One region of the Thiocapsa sp. C2-2m genome, then DNA from elsewhere that is predicted to be linked to it. Evidence: predicted binding sites of a transcription regulator. Region 1 holds the regulator's gene; each other region holds the start of a gene.
What was found. Region 1 encodes sigma-54, which starts transcription at its own class of promoters, with help from an activator protein. Its sites were predicted from a motif close to TGGCANGNTNCNTGCTT; they were not measured.
Positions count from the first base shown of each region.

Region 2: AADX97_RS11920 (SIR2 family protein) is a predicted target of sigma-54. The motif match lies at 2,162-2,178, and genes of this name have one in related genera.
Region 3: AADX97_RS01235 (TOBE domain-containing protein) is a predicted target of sigma-54. The motif match lies at 3,842-3,858, and genes of this name have one in related genera.
Region 4: nifL (nitrogen fixation negative regulator NifL) is a predicted target of sigma-54. The motif match lies at 3,907-3,923, and genes of this name have one in related genera.

Region 1 covers NZ_JBBWVD010000012.1:54,759-60,180, forward strand. Annotated here, with positions in the region: gene rapZ (RNase adapter RapZ) at 1-182, opposite strand, end outside; gene hprK (HPr(Ser) kinase/phosphatase) at 239-1,201, opposite strand; gene AADX97_RS11110 (PTS sugar transporter subunit IIA) at 1,224-1,673, opposite strand; gene hpf (ribosome hibernation-promoting factor, HPF/YfiA family) at 1,987-2,322, opposite strand; gene AADX97_RS11120 (RNA polymerase factor sigma-54) at 2,353-3,837, opposite strand; gene lptB (LPS export ABC transporter ATP-binding protein) at 4,019-4,771, opposite strand; gene lptA (lipopolysaccharide transport periplasmic protein LptA) at 4,860-5,381, opposite strand; gene lptC (LPS export ABC transporter periplasmic protein LptC) at 5,378-5,422, opposite strand, start outside.
Region 2 covers NZ_JBBWVD010000013.1:89,183-94,604, forward strand. Annotated here, with positions in the region: gene AADX97_RS11915 (DEAD/DEAH box helicase) at 1-1,737, shown strand, start outside; gene AADX97_RS11920 (SIR2 family protein) at 2,220-3,095, shown strand; partial or broken gene AADX97_RS11925 (Uma2 family endonuclease) at 3,200-3,298, opposite strand; gene purE (5-(carboxyamino)imidazole ribonucleotide mutase) at 3,295-3,822, opposite strand; gene purK (5-(carboxyamino)imidazole ribonucleotide synthase) at 3,819-4,973, opposite strand; gene AADX97_RS11940 (hypothetical protein) at 5,263-5,418, shown strand.
Region 3 covers NZ_JBBWVD010000001.1:274,194-279,615, reverse strand. Annotated here, with positions in the region: gene msrA (peptide-methionine (S)-S-oxide reductase MsrA) at 1-184, opposite strand, end outside; gene modC (molybdenum ABC transporter ATP-binding protein) at 342-1,427, opposite strand; gene modB (molybdate ABC transporter permease subunit) at 1,435-2,112, opposite strand; gene modA (molybdate ABC transporter substrate-binding protein) at 2,118-2,870, opposite strand; gene AADX97_RS01235 (TOBE domain-containing protein) at 2,968-3,780, opposite strand; gene AADX97_RS01230 (hypothetical protein) at 3,934-4,338, opposite strand; gene AADX97_RS01225 (hypothetical protein) at 4,513-4,929, opposite strand.
Region 4 covers NZ_JBBWVD010000023.1:99,333-104,754, forward strand. Annotated here, with positions in the region: gene AADX97_RS18090 (Uma2 family endonuclease) at 1-168, shown strand, start outside; gene nifA (nif-specific transcriptional activator NifA) at 631-2,211, opposite strand; gene nifL (nitrogen fixation negative regulator NifL) at 2,228-3,865, opposite strand; gene rsxA (electron transport complex subunit RsxA) at 4,272-4,847, shown strand; gene rsxB (electron transport complex subunit RsxB) at 5,091-5,422, shown strand, end outside.

The sequences.
Region 1 (5,422 bases):
GCGTCGATGCCGACCGCCGTCTTCATGAAGGCGTCGTCGAGCCCCTCGTGCAGTCCGAGGGCCAGATCCTGCAGCAGGAAGAGCGGCAGGTTGTCGATGCAGTAAAAACCCACGTCTTCCAGGGTATGGAGTGCGACGCTCTTGCCCGAGCCGGAGAGGCCGCTGAGGATGACGAGCCTCATCGGCTTGCCGACGGACTGAGGCGGTTCAAGCACCTGCTCCTCTGCCGGTGGTTGCATCATGACGGTGATCTCGGCGGGTCGGGTCGATCGATGCTGATGGCACGGGCCTGGCGGTCGACGAAGTCGACGCCGGCATCGTATCCGCGAATGCGTAAAATCTGGTGTCGTACGGCCGCCTCCACCAGGATCGCCAGATTGCGACCGGGTGCGACCGGCATCGTGATCTTGGGGACGGCGACCCCGAGGATGGTGCGGACCGAGAGACTGCCGCTGAGGCGATCGATGCACTCGAGCTGCTGTTGGTCGAGCGGCTGGAGATCGATAATGAGATTCAGCGTCTTGCTGCGCACGACGGCGCCCTCGCCGAACATGGCGCGGATGTTGAGAATCCCCAAGCCACGGACCTCGAGAAAATCACGCAGCGCCTCGGGACAGGTGCCCTCCAGGGTCTCCGGGGCAATGCGTGCGAAACGCGGCGCGTCGTCGGCGATGAGGCGATGGCCACGCGCGATCAGATCGAGCGCCAGCTCGCTTTTGCCGACGGCCGGATCGCCCACTAGGAGGACGCCCATGCCCAAGACCTCGATGAAGACGCCGTGCACCGTGCGGCGCTCGGCGAGCGCATGGGTAAGGAAATAACGCAGATGATTGATCAGCTCCTCGTCGCCCAGGGAGGAGCCGAGCAGCGGCGTGTGTGTCCGCTCGGCGGCCTCGCGGAAGGCAAACTCCGGATCAATGCCGTCGGAGAAGATGACGGCGGCCGGATGATCCGAGAAGAGCTTGTCCACGGTCTCGCCGAAGGCGGTCCGGCCCAGATCCGCCAGGTAGAGGATCTCGGCGTGTCCGATGACCTGCAGGCGATTGGGGTGGATGCAGTTCAGGGAGCCGATCAACGACTGCCGGGAGCGTCCCGGATCGTCGCCGCGCAGCGGGCGCGCGGTCGCCGGCTCCGGCGTGATCCAGCGCAGCTTGAGCCGGGGTCCGGTCTGGTCGATCAGGGATTGCAGGCTGTCGATCATCGCTGGCGGCCCGTCTCGACCGCTAGGTGGCCTTCAGAAGGTCCAGAATGACCGCGGGCGAGTCGGCATCGCGCAGTCGTGACCGCGTTGCGGACTCGCTGAAGCGACCCGCCAGATAGGCGAGCAGTTGGAGGTGCTCCTCGGTCGCGGTCTCCGGAACCAAGAGCGCGAAGGCGAGATCGACCGGCTCGCCGTCGGCCGCGTCGTAATCCACCCCACGCGTGGTTTGCACGAAAGCGCCGATGACGTGCGAGACATCTTTGACCCGCGCGTGCGGTAGGGCGACGCCGTGGCCTAGACCGGTGCTTCCGAGCCGTTCCCGCTCGAGAAGGCGCTCGAAGACAGTCTCCGTGCTCAAGCGTGGGTGGTCGTTGGCAAGCAGCTCGGCAAGGGTCTCGAGCAAGCGCTTCTTGCTGGCAATCTCAAGCCCTTGACCGATCCGGGCCTCGTTGATCAGTGCGGGGCTGAGCATCGGTATCGGCTCCCGTGCGCCGCTGGTAAGCGGCACTTCGGCTGGCTTCTGGATCGCTGTCCGCACGGCGATGGCGGGCGAAGGTGTCTGCTCATGGATCCTGAATATCGTGGTTAGTGTTTAGTGGTTAGTGGCTAGAAACAAATTCTTGAACTGTGCCGTCACGACCGGAACGCCAAAAAAGCGGCGCGTATTGGGTCTGTCCTCGGATGCTCCGGTCGGGGCCGTCGATTGCGTCTGCCGACCCCGTGCCGGATCCCGTTCGTTAAATGCCTTCGACGGGCAGGAGCGCCCCTCGGAGGTCTCGGGTACGTCAGATCCGATCGGGCTCTTCGCCCTCGCTGATCTTCGGGTTCGCGCCGCGATGATCGCTCTTCTTCTCCTTGTGGCGCAGCACTTGGCGATCGAGTTTGTCGATCAGTCCGTCGATCGCGGCATACATGTCCTCGTGGACAGAGTCGGCAAAGACTTTGTTGCCGTTGATATGCAGAGTGGCCTCCGCCTTTTGGGCAAGCTTTTCAACGCTCAGAACGACATGAGCGTTGATGACGTGGTCGAAGTGCCGCGCAAGGCGCTCGAACTTCGTGTCGACGTAGCCTTTCAGCGCGTCGGTGACGTCGATGTGATGACCCGTCAGGTTGATCTGCATCTGTTGACTCCTTATGGTTCAAACGGCCTGTTAATCCAGGCGCTTGCGCTCGTTCGAGGGTGGAACCCCCATGGCCTCGCGGTACTTGGCGACAGTTCGCCGCGCGACGTTGATCCCCTGATCGGCAAGCTCCTGTGCGATCTTGCTGTCGCTCATGGGCTTTTTCGCGGACTCGGCGGCGATCAGCTTGCGGATCAGGGCGCGAATCGCGGTCGACGAGCATTCCCCGCCGGAAGCGGTGTTGACGTGCGAGGAAAAGAAATACTTGAACTCGAAGCTCCCCCGCGGCGTATGCATGAATTTCTGTGTGGTTACTCGAGATACGGTCGACTCGTGCAGCTCCAATGCCTCGGCGACATCGCGCAGAACCATCGGCTTCATCGCCTCGTCCCCGTGCTCGAAGAATTCCTGCTGCATCTCGACGATCTTCGCGCCGACGCGCAGCACCGTGTCGTTGCGGCTGGCCAGGCTCTTGATGAACCAGCGTGCCTCCTGCAAATGGCTCTTCAAGGTGACGCCGTCCGCGCTTTGATCGGCGCGCCGGATCAGGCGCGCATAGTCGGCGTTCACTCTGAGTTTAGGCATCGACTCGGGATTTAGCTCGACCGACCATCGGCCCTCGCGTTTGCGCACGAAGATATCCGGGACGACATACTGGGCCGGCGTGCCGGCGATCAGGCTTCCGGGGCGCGGATTGAGCCGACGGATCAACGTCAGCGCACCGGCAACGGTCTCCTCGGGTTCCTTCAACTGACGCACCAGGGAGGCGACGTCGCGCTTGGCCAGATACTCGAACCCGTCGCGGCAGATCGCCGTCGCAGCGCTCCGACATGGCGTTTGGGGGGGCAGCTGACTCAGTTGGATCAGCAGACATTCCGCAAGGTTGCGGGCACCCACGCCCGGCGGGTCGAAGGACTGAATGCGGTGAACGACCGCCTCCACTTCCTCTGCACTGATCTCGGGATGGTCGATGGTCAGGAGCAGCTCGTCGACATCGATGCGCAGATAGCCGTCGGCGTCGATCGAATCGATGACCGCTTGGGCGATCATGTTGTCGCGCTCGCTCAGCCTGCAGAGGTTGAGCTGCCACGCGAGGTGGTCGAGCAGTGTCTGAGGGCGGCTCTGCTGGGCAAAGGGATCGTAATCCGAACCGTCGTCCGAGCCGTGCGACGTGCTCGGCAAGTAGGAATCGAAGACATCGGTCCAGAGCGTGTCGACCGGCAGCTCCTCGGGCATCTCGTTGGATTCGGCGTGAATCTCGCGGTCGACGGCTTGCTCGACCGAACCCCGCGGTGTTTCGATATCTTCGCTTTGGATCGTGCCCGTCTGCTGCTCCTCGCCGGCGTTGAAGCGGTCCGCGTCGTCGCCTTCCTCCAACATCAGGTTGGTATCCAGCGCCTCCTGAATCTCCTTCTGAAGCTCCAGGGTCGAGAGCTGCAACAGACGGATCGCCTGCTGCAACTGAGGCGTCATGGTCAGGTGCTGGCCGAGCCGAAGCTGGATGGATTGCTTCATGGATCGCGGATGCGCTTCTCGAGGTGTTCGATCAGGTGGCCGCCATGGCCCATGCTGCTCGATTCTAGCCGTTTCAGTCCGGTGAAGGCGTCATCAGCCGTGGCAGGATCCCATCTTACACCCAACATCTCGGAAAGAGCAGCCAACCGATGCACGTGCCGATGCGCATGCGGGCTCGCCCCTACATGGAAAAATCCGCGCCAAGGTAGACATCGCGGACCTGCTGATCGGCCAGAAGCTGCGCCGGGGTGCCCGCCGCGATGACGCACCCCGAGCTGATGATGTAGCCTCGATCACAGATATCGAGCGTCTCGCGCACGTTGTGATCGGTGATCAGCACGCCGATCCCGCGATCGCGCAGATGCGAGACAATGGCCTTGATGTCGCCGACGGCGATAGGGTCGACCCCGGCGAAGGGCTCGTCGAGCAGCATCACCAGGGGGTCGACCGCGAGCGCGCGTGCGATCTCGAGGCGCCGTCGCTCCCCGCCCGAGAGGCTGAGCGCGAGCGATCCGCCGACATGGGCGATCCCGAGCTCTTCGAGCAGGCGCTCGCAGCGCAGGTTGCGATCAGCCCGAGAAAGGTCGCCGCGCGCCTCCAGGATGGCGAGGATGTTGTCGCGCGCGCTGAGCTTGCGAAACACCGAGGGTTCCTGTGCCAGATAGCTCAGGCCGGCGCGTGCGCGCGCATGCATGGGTTTTAGGGTGATGTCCTGCCCGCTCAGCGCGATACGGCCCTCGTCCGCGGGAATGAGGCCGACGATTAGATAGAAGCAGGTGGTCTTGCCCGCCCCGTTCGGTCCGAGCAGGCCCACGACCTCGCCGGCGTCCACGCCGACGCTCACATCGCGTAAAACTTGACGGCCGCGATAGCTCTTCTTCAGATGCTCCGCGCGCAACGTGCTGGACCGGCTACCCGAAACAAGGTCGTTCATCTGAACCGCGCTGGCTCCGAGGCTATTGGCGGCATCCGAAATGCGCTCCCGCATCGACCCCGGTGATTGCCTCCGGCGCGGTTCAGTTTCATTCCTCCTCCGGCGTGATGGTGATCTTGACCCGTCCGCCGCCCCCCGCACGGAAATGGGCGCGGGCGCGATCATAGACGATGCGCTCGCTCGCGACGCGGTCGGCTCCCTGAATCAGCAAGGCGTCCTCGATGAGGGTGAGCTCGTCCTTGTCGGCGTCGTATTCCATGCGCCTGGCGAAGGCCAGGACCTCGCCCTCGTCGTTGTCGAGGAGCTGTTTGAAGCTGGCCGGCGCGCCGAGTGCGATAATAAAGCGCGGGCGGCGGTCGTCGCGATGGTAAACGGTCACATGATCGCCGAGAAGCCGCATGCTCCCCTGGTCGACTTGGACATTGCCGACATAAATACTGGTGTTCTCCGCCTCCAGGACCTCGACATCGTCTGCTTCGATCAGGATGGGTTGGCTCGCATCGTCCTCGAGCGCCGCCGCCGTGGCGCACGCGAGGGTGATGACGCAGGCCAGGGTCGCGGCCAGGGCGGAGCCCCGGCGCTGACGGTCGTAGAATCCTCTGTCGCTCATGGCTCCTCGATCTGCTCGGGTGCGATAAAGATATGTGCGCG
Region 2 (5,422 bases), on a different contig from region 1:
CGCGATCTGCTCGGCCAGGCCCAGACCGGCACCGGCAAGACCGCCGCCTTCGCCCTGCCCCTACTCAGCCGCGTCGATCCCACGCAGCGCGGCCCGCAGGTCCTAGTGCTGACGCCAACCCGAGAGCTTGCGCTCCAGGTCGCCGAAGCCTTCCAGGGCTATGCCCAGCACCTGAAGGGTTTTCTTGTGCTGCCGATCTACGGCGGTCAGGGCTACGGCCTGCAGCTGAGCCAGCTCAAACGCAATCCGCAGGTGGTCGTCGGCACGCCCGGGCGTGTGATGGACCATCTCAAGCGCGGCACGCTCGCGCTCGACATGCTCAAGACGCTCGTCCTGGACGAGGCCGACGAGATGCTCAACATGGGCTTCGCGGAGGATATCGACTGGATCTTCGAGCAAACCCCGCCCGGACGCCAGGTCGCGCTTTTCTCCGCCACCATGCCCGCGGGGATCCGCCGGGTCGCGCAGACCCGGCTGTCGGACCCGATCGAGATCCGCGTCACGGCCGACTCCGAGACGGTCGACACCATCGACCAGCACCACTGCGTGGTCACCCGTTTCCACAAGCTGGACGTGCTGACCCGCATCCTGGAGCTCGAGCCGTTCGACGGCATGCTGATCTTCGTGCGGACCAAAAACGCCACGGTCGAGCTGACCGACAAGCTCAAGGCGCACGGCTTTGCGGCCGAGCCACTGAACGGCGATATGAGCCAGGAGATGCGCGAACGCACCGTGGAGCGGCTCAAGCAGGGCCTTCTGGACATCTTGGTCGCGACCGATGTGGCCGCGCGCGGGCTCGATGTGGAGCGGCTTAGCCATGTCGTGAACTACGACATCCCGACCGATCCCTCCGCCTATGTCCACCGGATCGGGCGGACCGGGCGCGCTGGGCGGGCCGGGCGCGCCATCCTCTTGGTGGAACCACGTGAACGCGGACTGCTGCGCGCGATCGAGCGCACCATTCGACGCACCGTCCCGGCGATGGAGCCGCCCTCGGCCTCCCAGCTCAGCGAGTCGCGCATCGACCGCTTCACCGCCGAGCTGCGCAAGACCTTGACCGAGCAGGATCTCGACTTCTTTTACCGCTTGGTCGCGCGACTGAGCACGGAACAGGAGCTGGAGATGATGGACATCGCCGCGGCGCTGGCCTATCTCACTCAGCGCGAGCGCCCGCTCGATGTCAAAGCGGATCTGCCGCGCCCCGCGGCAACCCGGCCCGAGCGTCCGGAGCGCGGCCCGCGGAGCGAAGGTCGCGACGGGGAACGTCCGCGCGCCGCCCGCGACGGCGAGCGTGGCGCAGCGCCACGGCGCGACGGGGCTCGCGAAGACAGTCGCGACCGCCCGCGTCCGCAGGGACGCGGATCCGAGGGACTCACCAGCTATCGGATCGAGGTCGGCCACCAGCACGGCGCGACCCCGCGTGAGATCGTGGGCGCCATCGCCAACGAGTCCGGGCTGGAGGGCCGCTATATCGGCCGGATCGACATCCGGGACGATCACTCCTTGGTCGATCTCCCGGAAGGTATGCCGCGCGAGATCTTCAACCATCTCAAACGGGTCTACGTCCGTGGGCAGGCGCTGCGGATCTCGCTCGCGGATGGCTCGGCCGGTGGGACGCGGCGCAGCGGGGCAGAAAGCGCCGCCGGCGCTGGATCCGATCAGCCATCTTATGAACGCAAGCCTCGGGAGCCGGGATTCCATCAGGAACGACGCCGCAAGCGCACGGACCCGAGCTGAACCGCGTCCGAGATTCGGCTCAAGGCTTGAGAGCGGGGCGGACGTTCGAGTGCTGCCTCGGACCTGGAGTTGACGCAGTTCAGGAGATTTAGGCGATTCCCGGAAAATCCCATACCCGTAGGTTGTGCTGACGATAGGAAGCACAACTTTCGCCGGCGGTTGGTTGTGCCTCGCACGGCTCGGCACAACCTACGGCTCGCTTGGCGTGGAGCGCTCCCGTGCGCAGCTTGGCATAACGGTTTCCGGAATTCGCCTTAGGGGAAAGGTCAGATGTCAAAGGGCAAGGGGCAAGGGGCAAGGGGCAAGGGGCAAGGGTCAAATGGATTGGGCTGGATTGTCGGGAAGGGAACAAGGGGGCGGAGGTTCGGGGACATTAGAGGTGGCGTACCGCTAGGGACTGGCTGGGATCTTGGGACATAGGAGGTGGCGCTGTTCTTGCTTAGCCACTCAGTGTTCTCTCTCGGTCGCTATAGGTCCTCAAGATGCTTCAACGACTCGCCGCCGCGCTCACGCGTGGTGATCTGATTCCCTATCTCGGTCCCGGCGCGCTCGCCGGCGTGGTGGATACCGCCACCGGCGAGCCCATCCCGGCGGACAGCGACAGCCTCATCCTCGCGATGAACAACGGCAAGCCCATGTCGCGGCGGCTCATGTGGGAATTTCCCCGTGCGGCCATGGACGTTGAGCTCAAGCGCGGACGCAGCGCCGTCAACCGCTTTCTGGATACCACCTACGGCCAGCGAACTTGGACGCGCGCGCCTCTGCATGACTGGCTGAAGGACCTGCAGCCGCGCTACGTGATCGATATCAATCGGGATACCCAGCTGCAGGATTCCTACCTCGGGGTCCCGCATACCCTGGTGCGCGGCATCGCGCGCATCGCCGGCACCGACTATCGCTTTCGGCTCGATCACTACGACGGGGCGGCCTACCGCCAAGTCGATCTGGAGGAAATCGATCAGCGCCTTCCGGTGCTTTTCAAGCCGATGGGCAGCCCGCGGCCCGACGCGACCTATATCGCCTCGGATGCGGACTTCGTGGATTACCTCACCGAGCTGATGGGCGGATTCGGGATCCCCGCCTTTCTAAAGACCTATCGGCAGGAACGCCAATACCTCTTTCTGGGGCTGCGTCTACTGCGCGATACCGAGCGCATGGTGATGTCGGATCTGATCTACGGGGCAGGAACACCGGCCGGCTGGGCGCTGATTCCGGATCCGACGGACAAGGAACGGCGGTTCTGCGAGAGCAAGGGGGTCGAGGTCGTCGAGGCGGACATTCCGGATTTGCTTGCTGCGGCAGGGCTCGGGGATACGGTGGGGGAGTTGATTCCGGCCACGCATGAGGTCGGTTGCTGAACTGAACCGCGTCCGGTGGATCCACGCAAGGTCTTCGGGCTGGATCGACGTCGTCGGTGCCAACCGATGTCGGTGGTGACGCGGTTCAGGATAGGAAAAGCGGGCTTGACGATCCAGTCGAACCGCTCCGTGTTCTCCGCCATCGGCTGTCCATCGCTCTCGGGGTAGGGATCGTCCGGATCGAAATAGGCGAGCGGGTTCACGTGGATTGCTCCATCGCCGCGACCTTCGCCATCACCATGGATTCGAGATCCTGCTTGAAGCGCACGATGCGCTCGCGCACCTGCGCGTCCGAGGCGCCGATGATTTGGGCGGCGAGGATCCCTGCGTTCTTGGCGCCGTTGATGGCGACCGTGGCCACCGGCACGCCGGCCGGCATCTGCACGATCGAGAGTAAGGAGTCCTGCCCGGAAAGGCTGGAGGTCTTCACCGGGACTCCGATCACCGGCAAGGGCGTGATGGCGGCCGCCATGCCGGGCAGATGTGCAGCACCGCCGGCACCCGCGATGATCACGCACAGGCCCCGAGCGACCGCACTCTCGGCATACTCGTAGAGCCGTTTGGGCGTGCGGTGCGCCGAGACAATGGTCATCTCGTAGGGGATTCCGAGCTCGCCAAGCACGGTGGCGGCATCCTGCATCACCGGCAGGTCTGAATCGCTTCCCATGATGATGCCGACCCGGGCCGGGCGATCCGCCGACGACGGGGGTGGGTTGGATGTGGTCATGGGTGATCCTCTCCCGAGATCTCGATCAGAAGACGGACCCGCTCGGCCTTGATGCGGGCCTGCTCGATGTCCCGGTCAAGGACCGTGACATGGCCCATCTTGCGATAGGGCGAGGTCGCCGCCTTGCCGTAGAGGTGCAGACAGACGCCCGGAATCGCCAAGGCCTCGGCCATCCCCTTGATGACGGGGCGCCCGCGATGACCTGGCGCGCCCAGCAGGTTGATCATGGCCGCGGGGCAGAGCTGCTCGGTGGACCCCAGCGGCAGACCCACAACGGCGCGCAGATGCTGCTCGAACTGATCGGTCATGTTCGCTTCGATGGTGTGATGACCCGAGTTGTGGGTGCGGGGCGCGACCTCGTTCACCAGCAGATCGCCCGCCTCGGTCAGAAACATCTCGACCCCGAAGATGCCCACGCCGCCCAAGGCATCGACGGTGCGCACCGCGAGCTGCTCAGCCGCGGCGGCCGTTTCCGCCGGGATCTGCGCCGGGGCCAGCAGCATCTCGAGGACATTCGCGTCGGGGCGAAAACACATCTCGACCGCGGGATAGCAGCGGTGATCCCCGTCGAGCCCGCGGGCCACCAGCACCGCCAGCTCCTTGGCCGCCGGGATGAAGCGCTCCACCAGGGAAGGCACGGGCAGATGCGCGTCGAAGTCCTCGGGGCCGTCCAGGATCGAGACGCCTCGGCCGTCGTAACCGCCGCGACAGGCCTTCTGTACCAGCGGATAGCCGAAGGCCGCGAAGGCGTCGGCCGAGGGCTCGGGCATCGGCTCGAACGACGCCGTCGGGATGCCGGCCGCACTCAACGCCCGCTTTTGCGTGAGCTTGTCCTGAATCAAGGCGAGAACCGTCGGCGGCGGCTGGATATTGTGGCCCTCGCGCCCGAGCTGAATGAGTGTCTCGGCATCGATGTCTTCGATGTCGAAGGTCACAACATCGCAGGCGTCGGCCAGCTCGCGCAGCTTGGCGGGGTCGTGATAGGCACCCACAATCTGATGCCCCGAGACCTGACCGGCCGGGGAGCCCGGTGTCGGGTCCAGCACCACGCAGGTGCAGCCGATCCGTTTCGCGGCCTTGGCCATCATGCGGCCGAGCTGACCGCCGCCGATGATGCCGATACGTGCTATGGGAAGGGGGAAGACGTCCATGCGGTGAATCATCGGCGCTCGGGAGGAAATTGGAAAGCCCCAATGCCGCGGCGCGCTTTGCCGAGCATGCAAACCGCCCCTGGATCGATCTCGATGACGCCGACGCGTCGAATGGTCTACTCTTGGAGGCACGGGAACGGCCGGAATCCCTCGACATCCATCGGGTGAACCGTGCGCAATACCGAGCGAGGTCGGAGGAACGGCCGTTATGCCATCGTGGCGAGACGACTCGACCGAAGCACCCGATCCCGCCCGACAGGACAGGGCGACACAAGATCGCCGGAGACGCATGCGCGATCGCGAGACGCCGAAGATCGCCTCATCTTGGAGGATCGCACTCGCAAGCCTACTGGGTGCCCTCGCGCTGTCCGCTGGCATGGTCACCTACACGGAGCAACAACGCCTACGGGTGATCCGCGCGGATACCGCGGTTCTCGCCAAGTAGTACG
Region 3 (5,422 bases), on a different contig from region 1:
CGGTCGCGGCATCGCCGCCCGCATAGCCAGCTTCGACCTCGACGACGCCGGGAATCTCGGACATCCGCTTCTCCGCACCCCAGAAGCAACCCATGCCGAGCACGATCGACTCAGTGCTCGCCGGGGCGGTCAGGGGTAGGGTCATCAGGATGCCGGCCAACAGGATTCGTTCGACTGATCTCATTGCTTGTGCTCTCGATGGATGGGCGGGTTCGGTGGTTAGACCCGAATCGACACGGAAATCCTTCAGGAGCGATCCATCGCCCGCCGGAACCGGGGGCTTGGCGTCACCGCTCCAGACCTAAAGCGGCCGTGCGCTCACCCGCCGATCCTTGTCCGGCTCAGTCGCCCAATAGGGCAACAGCCTTGATCTGCGCCCACATCGCCTTGCCGCGGGCCACGCCGAGATGGTCCAGCGAGCGGCGGGTGATGCGGGCGATCAGGGGCGTGCCGCCTGCATCCAGGCGCACCAGACAATGGCCCGGGGTATCGGCGTCGGCGATCTCGGTGACGGTGGCGGGCAGCAGGTTGGCGATGCTGGTGCCGGTGGCGCGCTCCAGGGCGAGGCTGACATCGCGGGCATGGATACGCAGACGCAGGCGGTGACCGATCGGCTCCTTGCGTTGGGCGACCACGACATTGCCGCCGGGGAAGTCCAGACGCGACAGGTGATAGTTGTCGTCGTGGGAGGCGACCACGGCATCGATGACGACGCCGGCGTTCTCGGAGAAGGCGGTCGGCAGGTCGAGCCGTGCCAGGGTTTCCTTGAGCGGGCCGCTCGCGAGCACGCGCCCGCCGTCCATCACTACCAGATGATCGGCCAGGCGCGCGACCTCGTCCGGGGCGTGACTCACATAGAGCACCGGGATCGCCAGCTCGTCGTGCAGCCGCTCCAGGTAGGGCAGGATTTCCCGCTTGCGCGCGATGTCCAGGGCGGCAAGCGGCTCGTCCATCAGCAGCACCCGCGGGCTGACCGCCAGCGCACGGGCAATGGCGACCCGCTGACGCTCGCCGCCGGAGAGGCGGTCCGGCTTGCGCGTCAAGAGATGATCGATTCCCAAGAGCGCGATCGCCTGGTCGAGACTCACCCGATCCTCGGCTCCGACCGGCGCCGGCGCACGTTTCTGTCCGTAACGCAGGTTGCCCATCACCGTGAGATGCGGGAAGAGGCTGGCCTCTTGGAAGACATAGCCGAGCGAGCGACGGTGTGTCGGGACCCAGGTGTTCTCGTCTTGCCAGACCTCGCCCCGGAAGACCAGGCGACCCTCGGGGGCCCGGACCAGGCCGGCGATACAGCGCAGCAGGGTGGTCTTGCCGGAGCCCGAGTGCCCGAAGAGACCGGTGACCCCGCGGCCGGGGAGCTCCAGGTCCACCGTCAGGTTGAAACCCGGCCAATCGATGTCGAAGCGTGCGTTGATGGGTTCCATCGCGCTCTCAGGTGTTCTTCTGGTTCGGGCGCCACAGATAGAGCGCGAGTAGAACCAGGAAGGAGAAGATCAGCATCACGGCGGCCAATCGGTGGGCGTCGCCGTATTCCATTGCCTCGACATGGTCATAGATCTGCACCGAGGCCACACGGGTCACGCCCGGGATGTTGCCGCCGATCATCAGCACGACCCCGAACTCGCCGACCGTGTGGGCAAAGGTCAGGATGCCGGCGGTGACGAAGCCGGGCGCCGCAAGCGGCAAGGCGACGGTGAAGAAGGTATCCAGCGGCGAGGCGCGCAGGGTTGCCGCTACCTCCAGCGGTCGGTCGCCGATGGCCTCGAAGGCGTTCTGCACCGGCTGCACCATGAAGGGCAGGGAATAGAAGACCGAGGCGACCACCAGACCCCAGAAGGTGAAGGGCAGTACGCCGATGCCCAGCGCCTGTGTCAACTGGCCGACCGGTCCGTTCGGCCCCATCGTCACCAGCAGGTAGAAACCGAGCACCGACGGCGGCAGGACCAAGGGTAGGGCGACCACGGCCCCGACCGGCCCCTTCAGGCGCGAGCGGGTGTGCGCCAGCCACCAGGCAATGGGTGTCCCCACAACGAACAGGATCAAGGTGACCACACCCGCAAGGCGCAGGGTGAGCCAGATCGATTGAAGGTCGGTTTCGCTTAAAAACACGGCGCTCAGATCTCATAGCCGAAAGACGTGATGATGGCTCGGGCCTCGTCGCCCTTGAGGAACTGCATCAGCGCGGCGACCGCAGGCTTGTCCTTTCCCGGCGAGAGAACGACCGCATCCTGGAGGATCGGCTTATGCAGCGAGCCCGGGATGATCCAGGCAGAGCCACCCGTGAGCTCGCCCTTTTCCATCACCTGGGAGAGGGCGACGAACCCCACATCCGCATTGCCGGTGCTCACGAACTGGAAGGTTTGGGCGATGTTCTCACCGGTCACGAACTTCGGTTGGACTTGCTCCAGCAATCCCAGCCCGGTCAGGACCTCGATCGCTGCGGCGCCGTAGGGGGCTGTTCTAGGGTTCGCAATGGAGACCTTGTTGAAGTCGCCGGATTTCAGCACGGCGCCGTCGCTGTCGACAACGTCGGGTTTCGATGACCAGAGCACCAGTGAGCCGATGGCATAGGTGAACTGGGTCCCCGAGACCGCGGCCCCCTCATCGAAGAGTTTGGTCGGCGTGGTGTCGTCGGCGGACAGGAGTGCCTCGAAGGGTGCGCCGTTCTTGATCTGCGCGTAGAACTTGCCGGTCGAGCCATAGGCGGCCTTCACCACATGCCCGGTCTCTTTCTCGAAGGCGGCGGCGATCTCCTTCATGGGTGCGGTGAAGTTGGCGGCCACCGCGACCTGGATGTCGTCGGCGAGCGCGGGAGCGCAGGCGGCGGCCAGCAGAAAGGTGGCGAGCGTGGATCTTGTCGTTTTCATCAGGTGTCTCCGGGGTGTCGAGTACAGGTTCGGCGCCATGCGTCATATCCAGTTCGATATAACGCATGGCGCGTTTGAAATGGGCTTGGGCGCCTGCTCAGTCCTTGACGGCCAGAATGACGTGAGGTGCCTTCACGAGTGCGCAGGCACGCCCACCCTCGGTGATTCCGAGATCCTTGGTGCTCTCCATGGTGATGATGGCGGTCAGGCGGGCGCCGCCGTCGAGGCCGAGGACCACCTCGGTATTGACGGCCCCGTCGGTCACGCGCTCGACCGTTCCGCAGAGTCGATTCCGCGCCGAGGTCTTGAGCCCGCCGTCTTCGGTCGCCAGGATGACGAACGACGCCTTGATCAAGGCATAGGCTTCGGCGCCCGGCGCCAGTCCGAGCGACTGGACGCTCTCGTTGGTGACAATGGCGACCAGCGGGGTGCCGCCGACATCGAGTGTGACCTCGGCGTTGACCGCGCCCGGTTTGACGGAAGCGACCACTCCGCGCAAATTGTTTCTGGCACTGACTTTCATACTCAAAGCTCCGATCAAGGTGTGAAAGCGATCGAAATCGCAGATGCCCGCGCGCAGGCGCGCAAGGAATTTTTTGTGCTCCCGCTCGGCCGTCTCGTAGACGGTGATCAATCGGAGTCCCTCGTCCGTGAGCTCGGTGCCGCCTCCATGGCGTCCTCCGGTGCGTCGCTGCACCAGAGGCTGCGGCGAGAGGTTGTTCATGGCATCGACCGCGTCCCAGGCGTGCTTGTAGGACATGCCCATCGCCTTGGCCGCTTGCGAGATCGACCCGGTTGCACCGATACGGCGCAGCAACTCGATGCGTCCCCGTCCGACGAATCCCTGTTCGTTGCGGTCCAGCCAGAGCGAGGCAGCGGTGTCGAGACGGTCGTCGGGCGTGTCGGTCATGGTCGGTGTCCAGGGTCCGGTGATGTCGTTATCTTCGCAGAGATATAACGCCAAGCAGATAAAGCACGAAGCGTGCCGAAACTTTATGGCTTGGGCGTTCGCAGTCGCCCGCCGCGTCATTGAATCCGAGCATCTCCTGCCGTCAGGTCGATTTCAGCACGGCATCCGCTCGTCGATGCTCAGCGCGCTGGTCGCGGCGTCTTCATCGCCGAGCGACTCGACCCGGCGGTGAACCAGCCAGCGTCCGTCGCGCAGGCGCCAGGCGCTGACGGACTCGCTGTAGGACACCGCGAGGTAATACTCCTCGTCGTCGTCGGAGCGGACATCAAGCCGGCGGTAGTCATAGGCTTGGAAGCAGGGGATGTCGTGCCCGTCATGACCGACAACCCTCCGAGCGGCGACCTCGTGATCGCGGAATACCCGGAACGAGCAGGGCGGCACGACGAGATCGATCCAGATCGGGCACAGATCCTCACGCCACGCTGGTCGACAGGCCCGCTGGAAACCGCGCCTGCCGGGCGGGGGTCGGTGTCCGTAAAGACATGGCGCGTTCGTCATGGTGTTGGCTCCTGCCGTTCGATGGAGAGGCGTTCTAGACCGGGATCCGCGCCCGGATCCTCGCTGGCGTCCTCGACGCTGTGGATCTGTCGGTGTTGCGACAATCAGACCGTCTTGAGCGGAAACCCGACAATACAAATGGAATTGCGGTGCGGCTGACCGGGGCGCGATCGATCAGCCCAGAATTTTTTCATAGCTGCGTCGCAGCAGATCAAGCTCGACCGGCGGAAGGTTTCTCGCCTGGGTCAGATCGATGAAGCTGCTGCCGTGCGCTTGTGCCGTCTCGAAGGGTGGATCGAGACTCGTGAAGCGGGCGAGGAAGACCTCGGTGCGCTCCTCGCCTGCGGCGATCTCGCAGCGAAACCCCGACTCCATCTCCAAACTGCCGCTCGGCAAGCCGAGGCGGATCTCGGCGTCGCGCAGAACCAGCGCGGGGTGGGTCACGACCTTCGGTAAGCCACCGCTGCCCTCGTCGATAGCCGCCTCCTCCGGCAGGGCTGCGAACCCGCAGACGCCGCCGTAGGGCAGCCTCAAGAATCGGGTGCGGGCACTGGTCGACTGCTTGTGGTACATGATTAGGCGCGGAGCCATCGGCGAATCCCCTTCGGCGTTGAACCCGGCGAGACGCCGGGGTGAGGTCGTGCAACGGGTTTCGATGCTAAACCGCGTCCAGAGCGAGATGCTCACTTTCGAGTGAGTTCGACGTTTGGTGCATCTACGACCCTTAGCGGGGACGCGGTTTAGAATTTAGTATTTTTTAAGACTTTAAACCGCGCCAGCTCCGACAGTCGTCGGGGCTGGCGCGGCCAAGCCATCCCAACGAATGACGCATATCGCACCGGGCGCGGTTTAACTCCGGCGTTCGTCAAGTCTGCCGGGGCTGATCCCATCCAAAAACATCGCATACCGCTCTGGGCGCGGTTTATGCAAACCTCGCGCCGAACTGCCGATATGCGTGTGCGCCTCAAGCGCCTTCGGTGTTGTGCCGCGCTCTGAGCCTCGGGCGCCGCTGGCGGTCGGGCTCTTGTCACGATTCCTTCATCAAGCCAGACACTCGGGTGTCGCATACTTGAATCCAGGTTGA
Region 4 (5,422 bases), on a different contig from region 1:
TGTTTCGACGCCGAGGGGAGCTGGCTCCCGACGGTGGCCGAACAGCGTGATCGGGAGCACGAGCGCGCGGAACAGGATGGCCAACGGGCCGAGCAGGAACGCCGGCGTGCCGAGCGACTCGCGGAGCGCCTCCGGGCCATGGGCGTCGATCCCGAGGTGGAAGATTGACGCCGTCCCTCCGGCGCTTAGGCCGCCGGAGCCGCCTGCATCTTCGACGCATACTGATCGGCGTTCAGCCCGGGCAGCAGGTGCATCTGGATCAGCTGGCCGACAAGCTGCGCGAGCCGCGTGTGCGCCGGGTTATCGAGCCGATGTTAGCCGGCACCGCCTTGAGCGGGGTGCCCGAGGACGTTGTTTTTGGATGGGATCGGCCCCGGCAGACTTGATGGTCGCTGCAGTCGGCGCGGTTTAAGATATTGAAAAATATATTATTAAAACGCGTCCCCGCTAAGGGCTGTGGATGCACCAAACGTCGAGCTCACTCGAAAATGACGCATGTCGCTCTGGACTCGATTTAATCGTTGTCGTTGTCGTTGTCGTTGTCGTTGTCGTTGTCGGAATCGTAATCGACAACGACAACGACAACTGTGGCAAAGGTATTCTCCCGTCGGCCGATTCTCATGCCGGGGTCTAAAACTGCCGCATCTTGATGTTGAGTGTCTGAATCCGGTAGGCGATCTGGCGCGGTGTCATGTTGAGCAGTCGGGCGGCCTTGGCTTGGACCCAGCCGGCCTCTTCCAACGCCGCGATAACACGCTCGCGCTCGTCGAGGTCGGGGTCGTTGAAGTCGATCGTGGAGGTCTTTGCGGGCGTGCTTGGAAGTGGCTCGCTCGCGAGTGCGGCCACGTTCAGGCCGGTCAGCTCGATCACGTCGCGATCGATGGTCCCCTGCGCGCTCATGACCGCAGCGCGCTCCATGCAGTTTTCGAGCTCGCGAACATTGCCGGGCCAGTCGTGCCGCATCAGGATCCGCAGGGCGCTGTCGGTGATCGAGAGCTCGCGTGCCTGCATGCGCGAGACCTTGTCCACGAGAAAGCGGGCGAGGTCGGGGATGTCTTCGATGCGCTCGCGCAGGGCCGGCATTCGGATGGGCATGACATTCAAGCGATAGTAGAGATCCTCGCGGAATTCGCCGGCGCGCACCTCGGCCTCGAGGTCGCGGTTGGTCGCTGCGATCACCCGCACATCGACCTTGAGCGTGCGACCGCCACCGACCCGCTCGAACTCGCCCTCCTGCAACACACGTAACAGCTTGGCCTGGAAGGCGGGCGTGATCTCGCCGATCTCGTCGAGAAAGAGGGTGCCGCCGTCGGCCTGCTCGAAACGGCCCTTGCGCTGGCTGATGGCGCCGGTGAAGGCGCCCTTTTCATGGCCGAAGAGCTCGGATTCCAGCAGATTGTCGGGCAGGGCCGCGCAGTTGAGCTTGATGAAGGCGGCGCGTGCGCGCGGCGAATTGTAATGGATGGCGTTGGCGATCAACTCCTTGCCGGTGCCTGATTCGCCCCGAATCAGGACCGTCGTGTTCCATTTCGCGACCTGGCGCACCTGATCGAAGACCAGTCGCATGGCGTCCGTGCGCCCGATGATGCTGTCGAAGCCGTGGGTGCCTTTGACCTCGCGGCGAAGCTTGTCGCGCTCCTCGCGTAAGGCTTGCTGCTCGGCCTCGACGGTCCGGGCGAGACGGACCGCCTGACCGATCAGGTTGGCGACCATCTCCAGGAAGCGCGCACGTTCCTCGAGCAGTCCGTCGGCCACGGGCGGCTGGGCCGCGAAGACGCCGATCGCACCCCCTTCTCCGAGTCGGATCGGCACACCGATGAAGGGCAGGTCCGGATCGTAGAGCCCGAGTCGATCGAGGAAGCGCGGCTCGTCGCCGATGCGCGGCAGGATCCACGGCCGATTGCGGGAGAGGATGCTGCCGATCACGCCCTCGCCGGGCTGATAAGCGATCCGGTCGGCGGCCTGCTGGTCGTCGGTATGGAGCGCGCTGATCAGCAGCTCGCCGCGATCCTCGCTCAGGAGACTGACCATTCCGTGTCGAAGGCGTCCGCGCTCGTGCAGGACGCCGAGCACCGCGCGCAGGGTCTGGCGCAGATCGAGCGAACGGCTGAGCACCGAGCTCACCTCGAAGAGGGCGCCCAGTTGGGATTCGAGCAGATCCAACCGGCAGGCCTGCTCGGCGCTGCCGGGGACGGGATGGTCGGCATTCATGAGGGTTCGTGCAAGCTCAGTCGTCGGCGGAGACGGCCGTCAGTGACAAGCGAATTCGGCAGCCATCGGTCATCATCGGGTCGACCTCGATACTGCCTCCGTGGGCGTTGACGATCTCTTGACTGAGGGCGAGACCCATACCGGCCCTGCCGCGACGGTTGCGCCAACCGATGTAGAAGGGCTCGAACACGCGATAGCGGTCCGCGGACGGGATTCCCGGACCCTTGTCTTCGATCTCGACCTCGACGGCCTCGTCGACCCGGCGGGTGGTCAGGCGCAGCTCGCGGTGCGCGCGGCTGGATTCGCAAAGTGCCTGAATGGCATTGTCGATCAGGTGCTTGAACAAGGCGCGCAGTTGGTTCTTGTGGCCCGGCAGCTCGGGAAGGACATGCGCCGGGCGCCAATCGACCACGATCCCCGTGGCCAAGAGGCGGTCGGTCTCCAACTCCAGAACCTGGCGCAGGAGCTCGTTGACGTTGACCATGACCCCGGCCTCGCGTGGCTCCTCGGGCAGCGCCGAGGTCAGGGTCGCGAGCGCCTTGGCCCCCGAGACGCTGATCTGGTCGAGCATCCCGGCGAGCGTGTCGACGTTGCCGGCGCCGCCGCGCACCATGGCTGCGGCGGCATTGATGACATTGAGCGGGACCTGAATCTGATAGATGGCCGCGGCGAGCGCCTCGCGCATCCCGTGCATCAGCTGTTGCTCGGCAAGCCTGGCGCGCAGGTTTTCCAGATGGGCGCGCTCGATCTCGCGCCGCCGTGCGGTGACCTCGCTGGCCAGGAGCAGAAGGCGCCGGTCACCCGGGGCCTGACGACCGAAATAGGTCCGAGCACTGGCGTCGGTCTCTTCGACCGGTGTCCCGGAGCAGGCGAACCAGCGTGGCCCCATCGAGCCCGGAATCTCGATGCCGATCTCGACATCCTTGAAACCGCGCCCCTCCAAACAGGCCGCGAAGGCATCCACGCCGAGCTGATCGCTGACCGCCGCGCGCAGGACATCGGCCGGCTCCTTGCCGCGCAGGTCGCCGAGCAGCTTCTTGTACTCTTGATTGTCCAGGATGATCCGGCCCTTGCTGTCGAGCAGGACGACGATCACTGGGGCCGCATCCAGAACGGTCTCGATACGGGCCTTCTGTTGACGCAACGCCCCCTCGAGCTCGTGGACCTTGGTCGCGTCGCGATGCATCCCGAGGAAGTACTGCAGATCCCCGTCGCGATCCAGAACCGGTGAAATGATTAGCTCGGCCAGATAGTCGCGCCCTGACTTCGTGCGGTTGACCAGAGTGCCGGTCCAGGTCTCCTTGCGCTGGATGGTCCGCCACATCTGCTGGTAGACGGTTTGAGGCGTCGCATTGCTCGAGAGGATCGACTCGTTCATGCCCAGAACCTCCTTGCGGCTGTATCCGGTCAAGGTTTCGAAGGCACGATTCGCATAGAGGATCGCCGCTTTGTTGTCCGTAATGGAGATGGCCACGGGCGACTGCTCGACCGCCTCGAAGAAGAGGCGAGGGGGCAGCGGATCCAACGCATTGCCGCCCATCAGTGTCAGTGCCTCCACGACCTCGATCGGGGTTCCGTCGGGCGGCGAGGCCAGAAACTCGCCGAGTGCGTTGATGACCTGCTGGACGGTGTCCGGGGCTTCTCGGACCGGCACGGCGCTCTCCTGAATTCGGACTCGGATTGGGTCAGCTGAAAAAGCAATGTTGATGCCGTCGGGCATCAAGTGGCTCAGGCGGTTTAGGCTGGACCGCCGATCGATCCCGGTCGGCCGCTCCACCTCGATACCCTTGTGAGTTTTACGACATTTGCCTCGCAGTGCAACATGGATTTCTGTTGCCACCGCGACAGCGCTGATTTCTGCAATCGTCCGGCGGGCATGCCGGCGACCGGGTCGACGCAGTCTCAAGTCGCTGAGCGCTCCCCGATAGCGGCCCGGTGATGGCGCCTCCGCGGCGCCTGCGGCTATCCGCAGCGAGCTCCCTGCGTCGCAGGCCCCGACACATGGCACTGCATTTGCTGCAGGCCATACATCAAGGTCGCGATCCAAGGGCGTTCTCTCGATGGGCGAGTATGTCATGTTGATTCTCGGCACGGCGTTGGTCAACAACGTGGTGCTGGTCAAGTTCCTCGGACTCTGTCCCTTTATGGGGGTGTCGAACAAGCTCGATTCGGCCCTGGGTATGGGCTTGGCCACGACTTTTGTTCTAACCCTGGCCGCGGTCGCGAGCTGGCTGCTTGAGTTCTTTGTCCTCCAGCCACTGGATATCGGTTTCCTGCGGATTCTGACCTTTATCCTGGTCATCGCTGCGGTTGTGCAGTTTACCGAAATGGCGGTGCGTAAGCTCTCGCCGGCACTGTATCAGGTGTTGGGGATCTTTCTCCCGCTCATCACGACAAATTGCGCCGTGCTCGGCGTGGCCCTGTTGAACGTCCAAGAGGAGAACGGTTTCCTCGAAAGCGTCCTCTACGGTTTTGGCTCCGCGCTCGGCTTCACGCTGGTCATGTTGCTGTTCGCCGGGATGCGTGAACGCCTGGCGCTTGCACAGGTGCCGGCGGCCTTTGCAGGCGTGCCGATTGCCTTTATCGCGGCCGGGCTGCTCTCGCTGGCGTTTATGGGCTTCGCGGGGCTTGCATGAAACTCCGGAGCGCGACCGGTGCGACAGGCATGGATGGAGGACGCGCTCGATCTTTTGATCGGTCAATGGCCGTCGCAGGGCGCGTTCCGGAGGATGAAGAATCGATGGATGAGGCTCGCTGCTCGGGCGCGACGCTTTTCGAGACGGATGCCGACGGGTTCGGGCCGGGTTTCGGAAGGCATCGGGTCGGCAGTTCCCCGGCCGCCATCGGCATGACGAATTCTTAATCGAGATCACAATACGATGATTGCCGCGATCTTCAGCCTTACGACTCTCGGTTTGATCTTAGGCTGGCTCCTGGGTCTTGCCTCGCGTTACTTGAAGGTCGAGGGCAACCCGCTCGCCGAGCGGGTTGTCGAGCTGCTGCCCGGTTCCCAGTGCGGTCAGTGCGGTTATCCCGGATGTACACCGGCGGCCGAGGCGATCGCTTCGGGCGCGGCATCGGTGACCATCTGTCCGCCGGGCGGTCGCGCCCTGGCTGAGGAGCTTGCGGGTGTGCTCGGCGTCAGCGTCGACCTGTCCGGTGTCGCCGACAAGGCGCCGGCGATTGCGCATATCCACGAGAACCTCTGCAT